4 regions of the Streptomyces sp. Ag109_O5-10 genome follow, and region 1 is predicted to be linked to each of the others. Evidence: riboswitches for the same ligand, from Rfam matches in the RefSeq annotation. Region 1 holds a riboswitch; each other region holds the start of a gene.
What was found. Region 1 has a riboswitch for cyclic di-AMP ahead of BLW82_RS17815 (transglycosylase SLT domain-containing protein). Riboswitches for the same ligand answer to the same signal wherever they lie in the genome.

Region 2: linked by a shared signal. The riboswitch ahead of BLW82_RS46405 (NlpC/P60 family protein) and the one ahead of BLW82_RS17815 (transglycosylase SLT domain-containing protein) in region 1 are both predicted to bind cyclic di-AMP.
Region 3: linked by a shared signal. The riboswitch ahead of BLW82_RS36665 (C40 family peptidase) and the one ahead of BLW82_RS17815 (transglycosylase SLT domain-containing protein) in region 1 are both predicted to bind cyclic di-AMP.
Region 4: linked by a shared signal. The riboswitch ahead of BLW82_RS22615 (M23 family metallopeptidase) and the one ahead of BLW82_RS17815 (transglycosylase SLT domain-containing protein) in region 1 are both predicted to bind cyclic di-AMP.

The regions. Positions count from the first base shown of each region.
Region 1 covers NZ_FNTQ01000001.1:3,898,400-3,901,333, forward strand. Annotated here, with positions in the region: cyclic di-AMP (ydaO/yuaA leader) riboswitch at 710-906, shown strand; gene BLW82_RS17815 (transglycosylase SLT domain-containing protein) at 912-1,391, shown strand; gene BLW82_RS17820 (HAD family hydrolase) at 1,410-2,216, opposite strand; gene BLW82_RS17825 (hypothetical protein) at 2,267-2,608, opposite strand; gene BLW82_RS17830 (carboxylate--amine ligase) at 2,707-2,934, opposite strand, start outside.
Region 2 covers NZ_FNTQ01000001.1:8,695,669-8,698,602, reverse strand. Annotated here, with positions in the region: gene BLW82_RS39625 (DUF1996 domain-containing protein) at 1-666, opposite strand, end outside; cyclic di-AMP (ydaO/yuaA leader) riboswitch at 1,073-1,247, shown strand; gene BLW82_RS46405 (NlpC/P60 family protein) at 1,258-2,934, shown strand, end outside.
Region 3 covers NZ_FNTQ01000001.1:8,043,421-8,046,354, reverse strand. Annotated here, with positions in the region: gene BLW82_RS36675 (ATP-dependent Clp protease proteolytic subunit) at 1-577, shown strand, start outside; gene BLW82_RS36670 (hypothetical protein) at 585-893, shown strand; cyclic di-AMP (ydaO/yuaA leader) riboswitch at 1,255-1,439, shown strand; gene BLW82_RS36665 (C40 family peptidase) at 1,443-1,916, shown strand; gene BLW82_RS36660 (ATP-binding protein) at 1,954-2,409, opposite strand; partial or broken gene BLW82_RS36655 (helix-turn-helix domain-containing protein) at 2,622-2,934, shown strand, end outside.
Region 4 covers NZ_FNTQ01000001.1:4,933,394-4,936,327, reverse strand. Annotated here, with positions in the region: gene BLW82_RS22620 (aldo/keto reductase) at 1-598, opposite strand, end outside; gene BLW82_RS22615 (M23 family metallopeptidase) at 751-1,788, opposite strand; cyclic di-AMP (ydaO/yuaA leader) riboswitch at 1,796-1,956, opposite strand; gene BLW82_RS22610 (PP2C family protein-serine/threonine phosphatase) at 2,207-2,934, opposite strand, start outside.

The DNA.
Region 1 (2,934 bases):
GCCGACGGAACGGCACCCCTACGCGCGCACGGGATGCCCGCCCTTCCCCCCGTCGGCCCGCAGGGACATCGCACACCCGGGTCCCCGCCCAGGCTGCCGTCATGTCAACGACTCGCACCGCCGCGGAGGTTCCGTCCTCACGACGGACACGCGCACCGGCGATCCCCGATGCCCCTGACACCCTTCCCCCGACGTGATGAGAATCACGCACATATCGATCTTCGACACACCCCGGCCCGGGCCCCCAACCAGCCTCCCCGCCTGCGTCATTGAGCCCGACCGGCGACACTCGCCCCCCTCACCCGCCCCCTATCGGCCAGAAATCCACAGGATCTATCAATTCGGACTAATCTCTCCAATCACCCATATAGGCACACCTCGGGGCGCAATTCCAACCAATGCGAGCTGGACGGTATTCCGCCGAACCGGGAAAAGGAGGATTCCGATAGTCCATAATGTCCGCTTTGCCATTATTGCCGTTTCGTGAAATGGGTCACGTGAGCCCCGACACCACAAGGGTTGTTAGGTGACCCTTCCTTCCCTTTTCCAGTGGGCCAGTTGAGGATTGGCGACCGCAAAGGATCAAGCGCCCCATACGGCACAGATCAAGGTCAATCGGCATTTGTATGAATCAGGCTCTTGTTTCGGACATGTGCTCTCGCATACGTTCCGGCTCGCCGGGCGGACGCCGAATCCTGCCGCCGCCCGTAGTGACCCATCAACGAGTTCATTCGCATGGCAGGAGCGGGGGACCCAGGTAAGTCGCCGGACCGGGCGGCCGACGTCACAGAACAGACGTCGTTCCGGAACGGCTAGGGGTGAAGTCGTACCGCCTTCGGGCGGTACGGCCGGGAACTCCCCGGGCCCGAACCCGACAGCTCACCTCGCAGGCGACGGAGAGGAACCTCGCCATGCCCGCTGCCCCCCAGCACCGCCGTAACCACATCGTCCGCACGCTCGCCGTCATCGGCACCGGTGCCGCCGTCCTCGCCCTCCCGCTCATCGGGGCGACGGCCGCGTCCGCCGCCTCCTCCACCACCACGACGGCCTCCACGACCCTCGCCGGGTACCCGAACAACCTCGACGGCTGGATCCGCGAGTCGCTCGCGATCATGGCGGAGAAGAAGATCCCGGGCACCTACAACGGCATCTACCGCAACCTGATGCGCGAGTCCTCCGGCAACCCGCGGGCGATCAACCTCTGGGACTCCAACGCGGCCAAGGGCATCCCGTCCAAGGGCCTGCTCCAGGTCATCGACCCGACGTTCAAGGCCTACCACGTGGACGGCACGTCGTTCGACATCTACGACCCGGTCGCGAACATCACCGCCGCCTGCAACTACGCCGCCGCGCGGTACGGCTCGATCGACAACGTCAACGGCGCGTACTGACCTGACCGACGCCTCGCGTCAGTCGAAGAGTCCTTCGAGGACGACGGCGATGCCGTCGTCCTCGTTCGACGTGGTGATCTCGTCGGCCACAGCCCTGAGTTCGGGGTGGGCGTTGGCCATCGCCACCCCGTGGGCCGCCCACTCGAACATCGGGATGTCATTGGGCATGTCGCCGAAGGCGATGGCCCGTCCGGGGGTCAGCCCCAGCCGGTCGGCGGCCAGCGCGAGTCCGGTCGCCTTGGTCACGCCGCACGGCTGCAGTTCGACGGTGCCCGGCCCCGACATGGTGACCGTGGCCAGTGATCCGACGACCGAGCGGGCGATCGTCGCCAGTTCGTCGTCGGAGAGGGTGTGGTGGCGCAGCAGTACCTTGCTGATCGGCGCGCACCACAGGTCGTCGCGCCGGGCGACGCGCAGCGCGGGCAGCGTGGGATGGGGCATCAGATAGCCCGGCTCGATGAGCGTGAGCCCGTCCACGCCGTCCTGGTCGACCGCCGCGTACACCTGGCCGACCTCGGCCTCGATCTTCCCGAGGGCGGTCTCCGCCAGCTCCCGGTCCAGGGTGACCGACCACAGCATCCGGTGCGCGCCGGCGTCGTACACCTGCGCGCCCTGGCCGCAGACCGCGAGCCCCGTGCAGCCGAGGTCGTCGAGGAGCGGCCGCACTCTCGGGGCCGGGCGGCCGGTCACCACGAGGTGCTGGGCACCGGCCCGGCGGGCTCGCCCGAGCGCGGCGAGCGACCGTTCCGACAGGGTGTCGTCGCCGCGCAGCAGCGTGCCGTCCAAGTCGGTGGCGATCAGTGAGTACGGGGAGGGTGCGACCATGATCAGAGAATACGGACAGCACGGCCGTGGGACTCACGTGCGTTTCGGCCTCAAGTGGCGGCCGTCGCCTTCGTGATGGGGCCGTTGCCGGTGGCGAGCGTCCGGTTTCCCGAGACGCTCGGCACCTGTCCCCCGAGGACCCGGCCGGCGACGCGCTGCACGTCGGGGAGTTCCGACGGCTCGGACTCCGGTTCGACGGGGACGGCGACGCAGTCGAACCGGACGCCGCGCACGAGCCGTTGGGGCGGCGCTGCGCCGACGTGGACGGCACGGCCTTGGGGTGCAGGGCGTGCGCCGGCGGCGACAGGTGCCTGACCAGGGCCGAGGAAGCCCGTCGCGCCGGTGTCCACGCGGTTGCCGCCGGCGGCCATGACGTGGTCGGCGGCGGCCATGACGTGGTCTGCGGCGAGGCGATCGGTGCGCCGTCGTCACGGCCCGCGGACGGTGAGGACGGGACCGCCGCCGAAGGCGTCGGTGCCGGTCACGGCGGCTACGGCGCCTGCTTCGTGGCGTTGCCGGAGCCGCGGCGGTTGGTGCGCCACAGCTGGTAGAGGTGCCGCGCACCCGGACGCACGAAACGGGCGAGCATGGTGACGAACGGCAGTGGGTCGTCACCCGCCAGCCAGGCCAGCTCGGTCCCGCTCGGCCGCTTCGGCGCATGCGGTGTCGTGTAGCCGCTGCGGCGGTAGGCGAGGAGGGCGGGCAAATCGATGTTCTC
Region 2 (2,934 bases), 4.8 Mb from region 1:
GGCGACGATGACGTTGTCCGAGTTGAACAGGCCGTTCGCGTTGACACCGCAGCTGGAGGAGAACGTGCCGGTGGAGCCGCCGGACCGCTCGGCCGGGGTCGAGACGTTGGGCTGGACCGAGGTGATGTCCGCGTAGTCGGCGGCGACCGGTCCGTTGCCGCCCTGGCCGCCGGCTCCGGCGCCCTGGCTCGGCGCGGCGCCGCCCTGGCCGCTCTGGCTCGGCGTGGCACTGCCCTGGGGGGCCGCCGACTGCCCGGCGCCCTGGTTCGAGGAGCGCAGGGTGCAGGCGGCGAGCTCGTCGAGGCCCTGCGGGCGGTCGCCCTCGCGGCCGATGGCGTCGGCGATGCGCTGGAGGGACTCGGACCGCTCCGCCTTCAGCGGGTCGATGATGGTCTGGCCGGCGAAGCCGGGGTTCTGCTCGATCTCGGCCGCGGACTGGGTGAGTTGCTGGTAGGCGGCGGCGATCTGCTGGTCCAGCTGGGCGAGTTCACGGTCGACGTCCGCCCGGGCGCCGTCGGGAACCGCGGTCAGCCGGCTGCCGACGTCGGGGCAGTAGATCGTGGGCGCGGACAGCACCTGGCCGGTGGCGACCTGTCCCTGGTCCCCGCCGTTCTCGGTGGCCGAGGCATAGACGTTCACCGCGACCAGTCCCCCGCCGCCGAGCATCAGGGCGACCGCTGCGAAGGTCGCGCGTTGTGCGCCGGTCGGGCGTCTGCGCCTGTTGCGTCTCAAGGTCGTTCCCCTGCGTGTCGTGGGCGGCCGGGCATGGAAATCCCCCGCCCTATACGGCTCACAGCCCCACCGTGTTCAACAGACCCGCGAATTCACGGTGACCTCACAGAAAGCGCGTGCGCCGCGGCAGGCGAACGCGACCGACGGCAACGCCCCGGTGACCCTGCGAATGCAATGGATGCGCGCGAAATACCGTTCCGCACGGTCGAGTTCCGAACGCTACGACGAACATCACAAATACGTATCGGACATTAGCCACTTCAACCTTCACACGAGTGACACAAGTTGGCTAAGTTGACGGGCAAGCCGCTCGGCTCCCCCCGGCGAATCCCGTCGGGCCGTGCGGCCTCCGCCGAGTCCGGTGCCCCTCAGGGGCTGATCCGGAGCCGGGGACCCAACCGACCACTGGGGTGAATCGGCCGCCGTCCGCAAGGACAAAGGCCGTAGGGCATGCCTTCCGGATTCGACCGCCCGAACCCGACAGCTAACCCGGTAGGCGGAGTACGGAAGGAGCACGACCCCTCAATGGCGCCCGAGAGCCGTGACGAGGTTCGGCAGCGGATCGACAGCCTCTACGACCAGGCCGAGAACGCCACCGGGAACTACAACGCCACCCGTGCGTTGAGCGGGGGCTCGCGCTCACGCGGCGTCCCGCTGTTCAAACGGCCCCGTCGTGACGACCCGGGCCTCGACAACATCGCCCGGGAGTGGTTCGAGGGGGCGCGCTCGAAGCTCGGGCCGAGCGTTCCGGCCGCGCTGCCCTCCGACCGGCAGCCCGCCCGGCCCGGCCCGCGGCGGCCCGTCAGCGCCATGGCCGCCGACCTGCTCGGCCAGCTGGAGGACTCCGGCCCGGCCCGGCTGGAGCTGACCGCGGGACCGTCCGGGCAGAGCGAGATCGAGGTCGTGCGCGAGCTGCCGGCCCGCCCGAGGCTGGAATTGACGGCGGGGCCCGCCGCGGCGCTGCCCGCGGGGACCTCGGGTGCGCCCCGGGCGCTGCCCGCCGCCGGGCCGCAGCGGCCGACGCCGGGTGCCTCGAAGACCAAGAACCAGCTCAAGCTCGCCAAGGCGCGCGAGGTGCTGTCCCAGCGCACCGGGCAGCGCGCGATCGCCGCCCTCGACGCGACCCCTGCCCCGGCCCCTGTCGTCCAGGCCGTTCCGCCGTCGACCAGCCCCTGGCCGACACCCGGGGCCCCGGCCCCGGCGCAGCAGTGGCAGGCGCCCGCCGTCGGCATACCCGACCAGCGCACCGGCAGCGCCCCCGCCAGGCCCGACTCCCCTGCCGCCACCCGCGCGCTCCCGGCGGTGACCGAGACGGGCGGCATCCCGATCGTGTCCCCTTCGGACACCGGCACCTTCCGCATCATGACCCCGGGGGGTGCCGACAGCGCCCCGACCCGGGCCGCGGCGGACACGGGCGGCTTCCGCGTCATGACACCGGGCGGCTCGGTCGGCGGGACCTACCAGAGCGCGCCCGCCATGGACGCGGGCGCCGCCCAGACTCCGGCCCCGGGGGACACCGGCTCCTTCCGGATCATGACGCCCGGCGCCACGGGCTCGTTCCCGATGCCGACGCCGGCCGACCCGGGCGTCTTCCCGACAGCCGATCCCATGGCGAGCACGAGCGTCTTCCCGACCGCGGACCCCATGACGGGCACCAGCGTCTTCCCGACCGCGGACCCCATGACGGGCACCAGCGCCTTCCCGACCGCGGACCCCACGAACAGCGGCGCCTTCCCGACCGCAGCGCCCGTCGCTCCTGCCCCGGCCCCCAGCCCGATGGACGTCGGCGGTTTCCGGGTCATGTCGCCGAACGCGCCCGCCTCCTACACCGACGTTGCGCCGGTCGCCGCCGACACCGCATTCGGCACCGCATACGGCACCGCCTATGGCGCCGGCGGGTACCCCATGGCAGCCCCCGCCGTCCCCGCCCCGCCCATGGCCGCCATGCCGACGGCCGCCCCCTTCGCCGCGGCACCCGCCGCCGACGTGGCCGGCGCCTATCCGGCGGCCATGCAGTCCGCCGACGGCGCGTACGCCTATGCCTACGCATACGACACCAGCATGGCCATGCCCACCGCGATGGCGGCGCCCACCGCGGCGATGCCCGCACCCATGGCAGCCACCATGGCGGCGCCGATGACGGCACCGCCGACCGCCGCGATGCCGACGGCCATGACCGCGCCGCCCGAGGCGATGATCGCT
Region 3 (2,934 bases), 4.1 Mb from region 1:
GCAGCGCACCCTGGATCCGTACTCGAAGCTGCTGGAGGAGCGGATCGTCTTCCTCGGCACGCCCGTCGACGAGGTCTCGGCCAACGACGTGATGGCCCAGCTCATGTATCTGGAGTACGCGGCTCCGGAGCGGGACATCTCGCTGTACATCAACTCCCCGGGCGGGTCCTACAGCGCGATGGCCGCGGTCTACGACACGGTCCAGTACGTGAACTGCGACGTGGAGACGGTCTGCCTCGGACAGGCCGGGGCGTCGGCCGCGGTGCTGCTCGCGGCCGGCACACCGGGCAAGCGGTCCGTCCTGCCCGGCGCGCGCATCGTGCTGCAGCAGCCGTCGCTGCCGGAACCGGTACAGGGCCAGCCGAGTGATCTGGCCATCCAGGCGGCGGAGTTGGACCGGGTCCGGGTGATGATCGAGGCGATGCTCGTCCGGCACACCGGACGTACGGCCGAACAGGTGCACCACGACCTGGAGCGGGACCTGGTCCTGGACGCGCCGCAGGCGCTGGCCTACGGACTGGTGGACCGGGTGATGCCCACCCGCCGGACGCTGCCCGGCCTGCCGGACGGGGAGTGAGCGGCCGATGCTGCCGCCGGAGCTTCCGCCGCTGCCCGCGCTGACCCGCGCCGAGGGCGAGCTGATCGACCGTTATCTGGACGTGGTGGATTTACTCGGCCGGATCAATCCGGCGCGGAACGAGGACACCTACCGTGGGCTGCGCGCCGCGCAGGCGCTGGTGCGCGCGGCGTCCGAGCTGCGTGACGCCCTGGCCCTGATGCATCTGCGGGGCGAGACGGAGCTGCACGGGGACACGCTGGCACGCGCGTTGCGGGTGCTCGACGGCGAGCGCCGGACCGCTCGCGTCGTACTCCCGCCCGACTGCGTACGGTGACACCCGCCGGACTCCGGTCCGGCCCGTCGACGGCACGAGCGGGCCGGAGTCGAAACGACCCAAAGGGGTTACCGCCGTTCGGCGGAGCGCGGCGTGGTTTTACCCGACCCGGGAAGCCGCTCAGGTTGCCTGCGCGCGAGTGCCCGCGAGCGGCTTCCGCGCAGGTCCGGGGCTACGCAGGGGAGTTGACGAAGAATCGAACACAGGGCTGTCCACCCGAACGGGTGGGTGGTGAGTAACCCCACAAATCCCCGGTTCCGTTGGGATTTTCGGACACACGTGAGTGAAGATCCCTGTCTGACGACAAGCCCCCGCCACAGCGGCGGGGCGGTCCGGGCGGACGCCGAGTCCTGCCGCCGCCCGGATTGACCCGTCGACAGAAGTGCATCGGCAGGAGTGGAGGACCCAAGCACGACGGGTCGACGGCACGGTCGCGCCATGACCGGGCCGAGCAGCCCTTGGGGTGAAGCCGTGGCGACACGGCCGGGCAACTTCGCCAGCCCGAATCCGACAGGTCATCCTTCACAGGCGGCTGACGAAGGGTTGCGCATGACTGCGCTCAATCGTGTTCCGTCGCTGATGGCCCGGGCCGGTACGGCCTCGGCACTGACCATCGCCGCCGTGGGCGGTTCGATCGTGATACCGGGTGTCGCCTCCGACGCCTCGGCCGCCACGATGGCGACGAAGGCACTTCAGGTCGCCGCCTCGAAGAAGGGCTCGCCCTACAGGTGGGGCGCCACCGGACCGAACAGGTTCGACTGCTCCGGGCTGACGCTGTACTCGTTCAAGAAGGCGGGCAAGACCCTGCCGCGTACGGCTGCCCAGCAGTACAACAAGACCCGTCACGTCTCGGCCGGCAACCGCAGGGCCGGGGACCTGGTCTTCTTCCACTCGGGGTCCAGCGTGTACCACGTCGGCATCTACGCCGGGAAGGGAAAGATCTGGCACGCCCCGAAGACCGGGGACGTGGTCAAGCTCCAGAAGATCTGGACGCGAAGCGTCTGGTACGGCCGGGTCAGCTGACCCGTTCGCACGGCGGCCGGCCGGCAGGAACTCAGGGCTACGGTTCCTGCTGGCCGGCCGTCGTGACGCTCGTGGGGACCGTCCAGGGCAGTTCGATGGACACCGTCTTGCCGCCCTCCCGGGTCGGTCGTACTTGCAGTTTGCCGCCGCACTCGGCGGTCAGCCAGCGGATGATGACCATGCCGCGCCCGTTGTCCTGCTGGACCGCGGCGGGGAGTCTCTTGGGGAAGCGCGGATGGCTGTCCGTGACGCCGATGCGCAGCTGTTCGTCCCGGTCGAGCACGAGGTCCACGGTGAAGGTGGGTGACTGCCCGAAGGTGTGCTGCACGGCGTTGGTGGCGAGTTCGGAGACGATGAGGCGCACGGTGTCCGCGGTCTCCGTCTCCGGTGGCAGCCCCCACTCCGCGAGGGTGTCCAGCACGTAGGAGCGGGCGGCGGAGACCGAGGCGGGATCGCTCGGCAGGGTGACGGATGCTTCCAGGTGGTCTGCCATGGCGACGTCGTCCCTTTCCTCGGGACCGGAGTCCGACACGGAGCGGATGGTTCGAGTACGGTCCCGGACTGGTGCTTCTTCGCCAGACTGCCATTACCGGGCCGGTCACGAGGAGCGATCCACCAAGATATGCATATATCTGTCGCTCGAAGCGGTGAACTCTGCGACCTCAGACCGTATTTGGGCGGCTCGGAAGGAGTAAGGAGTAGCCCATGCAGAACGGTCCCGCGGTACGCCGCCGGAAACTGGGCGCCGAACTGCGCACACTGCGCACCGGCGCCGGCCTCACGAGCGGTGAGGCCGCCCGTCTGGTGGGCTGGCATCAGTCGAAAGTGAGCCGGATCGAGACCGGCGCCAGCGGTGTGAAACCGGCCGATGTGCGGTTACTTCTGGACGCCTACGGCGTGGCGGAGGGGCAACTGCGGGAGTTGCTGCTGGTGTTGGCGGGGTCGGAGGACACGGCGGGCCGGCACCACTGGTGGCACGCCTACCGCGGGGTCCTGCCGCCCGCCTACCGCGACTTCA
Region 4 (2,934 bases), 1.0 Mb from region 1:
CCAGGTCCTGGAGGGGGCCTTCGTAGGTGTCGCGCGAGACCAGGTTGTAGTGCGGCTGGAGGGCCACGTACCGGGCGAGGCCCTCGCGGTCGGAGAAGTCCAGGGACTCCTGGAGCCGCTCCGGCGTGATGTTGGACGCGGCGATGTGCCGGACCTTGCCCGCCCGCACCAGCTCGTCCAGCGCGCCGATGATCTCCTCGACCGGGATCTCGGGCTTGTCGAAGTGCGTGTAGTACAGGTCGATGCGGTCGGTGCCGAGACGGCGCAGGGACGCGTCGGCGGCGGCCTTGATGTTGGCGGCGGACAGGCCCTGGTACTCGGGGTGCTGGCTGACCTTGGTCGCGATGACGACGTCGTCGCGGTTGCCGCGCGCCTTCACCCACTTCCCGATGATGGTCTCGGACTCGCCGCCCTTGTTGCCCTCGATCCACGCCGTGTACGAGTCGGCGGTGTCGACGAAGTTGCCGCCCGCGGCGGTGTACGCGTCGAGGACGGCGAAGGAGGTGTCCTCGTCGGCGGTCCAGCCGAAGACGTTGCCGCCGAGGGCTAGCGGGAAGACCTCGAGGTCGGAAGAGCCGAGTTTGCGAAGAGCAGTCATGCCCTACTTCAACGCGGGCCGCCCGGGGACCCATCCCTGTCGATTACGAAGGTCTCGTAAAAGCGGAATCCGCGGTCGGCACGCCGGCGGCCCTGACGCCGGGGGTTGTCGTCAGGGCCGCCGGGAGCCGGTCGGTGCGTTCCGGGCCGGGGTCAGGGGTTGAGGCCCTTGCCGCGCAGCCAGGTCATGGGGTCGATGGCGGTGGCCTGGCCGTTCGGGTGGACCTCCAGGTGGAGGTGCGGGCCGGTCACGTTGCCGGTGGCGCCCACCCGGCCGATGACGTCGCCGGTGGCGACCTTCTGGCCGACCTTGACGCCGATCGAGGACTGGTGGCAGAACCACAGCTCGGTGCCGTCGTCGAGGGTGATGATCGTGCGGTAGCCGTAGGAGCCGGCCCAGCCCGCCTCGGTGACCGTGCCGCTGTGCACGGCCTTGATCAGCGTGCCGGTGGGCGCGGCGAAGTCGAGGCCGGTGTGGTAGCCGGAGGCCCACATGGAGCCGGCCTGGCCGAAGGTGCCGGTGATCGTGTACGAGACGACGGGCAGCGTGTACTGCTTGGCCAGCGCGGCGAGGCGGGCCTGCTCGGCCTTCTGCTTCGCGGAGGCCTCGGCCTTCTCCTTGGCGTCGGCGGCCTTGGCGGCGGCAGCCTTCTCCGCCTGGGCCTCGGCGTCCGCGACCGCCCTGTCGGCGGCGGCGACGGCCTTGGCGCTGGCCTTGGTGTCGAGCTGGTTCTGCTGCTGCGCGGCCTGGGCGATGATCCGGCTGCGCAGCGCCTCGCCGGCGTCGGACGAGGAGGAGTCCGCGTCGGTGGCGCTCGTCGTCGTGACGCTGCTGAGCGCGGTCTGGGTGGCCTGGTGGCCGCTGCCCTCGCCGAGCAGGGCGTCGACGGAGGAGGGCAGGTCGGGCAGCGAGATGGAGACCGGCGGCTTGCCGGTGTTGGCGCTGGCCATGCCGCCCGCGCCGACGGCGGCTATGACGCCGACGCCGAGAACCGTGGAGCTGCGGGCGAGGCCGCCGCCCTTCTGCTTGGCGACCCGGTGCCGGCCGCGGGCCGCGGAGAGGGACTCCTCGGTGGGGTTCCACTCCTCGAAGGGGCCCTCGTCGGTGCGGTAGCCGCCGTAGGCGAAGGTCTCGGGCCGGCGCTGGCTGGGCACGAACGGGGCTGTCGGAGCAGGCGGGTTGGACGCCACGCGGGCGCACTCCTTTCCTTCCGCTGCCTACCGGGTTAGCTGACGGGTTCGGAGCGGGAAGGTCTCCTACGCGCGTATACCGGCCGTTTCGTACCCGGCGGTAGCCGTGCGATTCACCCCAAGGTGGTGGTTCCCCGGTTCCCTTGCGGGATTCGGCGCGTGCGCACGGAGCCGTCGCGGGTGACGGCTGGGACGACCGCGCTGCGTTATCGAACGTTAATAGACCCGGCTATCAGATTCCAAGCAGTTCGTCTTGATCATTAAGCTTTCAAAGCTCGGACTTACCTGCCATGACCGGTCGAAACCGGTCGAGTCGACGGTGCGCGCTGCTCAGCTCAGGAGTCACACAGGTTTTGATGGTGACTCAGTTGTCATGCGCAGGGCGGTCGTCCGGACACCGACCGTGACCGCCCGCCGTTCAGGGCCGCCGTACCGCGAGCAGCGCCATGTCGTCGGTCATGGCGCCCCCGGTGTGCCGGCGCACCTCGGCCGCGAGCCGGGCCACCAGGGCGCCGGGGGCGGTGGCGGCGCGGCCGGTCAGCCGCCGCTGCGGATCGTAGAAGCGGCCGTGCGCGTCCCGCGCCTCGGAGAGGCCGTCGGTGTGCAACAGCAGCGTGGCCCCACTCGGGAACGCGTGCTCGGCCGCCCGGTCGGGCCACGCCTCCAGCTCGCCCAGCCCGAGCGGCAGCGCGGCCTCCGGCGCCCGTATCGGGCGCACCTCGCCGTCGCCGTGCAGCAGCAGGGGTGGCGGATGACCACGGTTGACGAGCCGGAGCGTGCCGTCGCCGTGCGGGAGTTCGGCGAGTACGGCGGTGGTGAACCCCTCGTGGGCGTCGGCGCCGCCGCGCCGGGCGCCCTCGCGGGCCAGCGCCCGCTCCAGCCGGCCGGCCACCGCCTCCAGCGTGGCCTCCTGCTCGGCGGCCTCCCGGAAGGCGCCGATGACCACGGCGACGACGGCGACCGCGCCCATCCCCTTGCCGCGGACGTCGCCGACGACCAGCCGCACGCCGTACGGGGTGTCCTGGACGGCGTACAGGTCGCCGCCGACGAAGGTGCCCTCCTGGGCCGCCTCGTAGCGGGCGGCGATCTCGAAGCCGCCGATCCGCTCGGCGGGCTCGGGCAGCACGGCCCGCTGGGCGGCCTCGG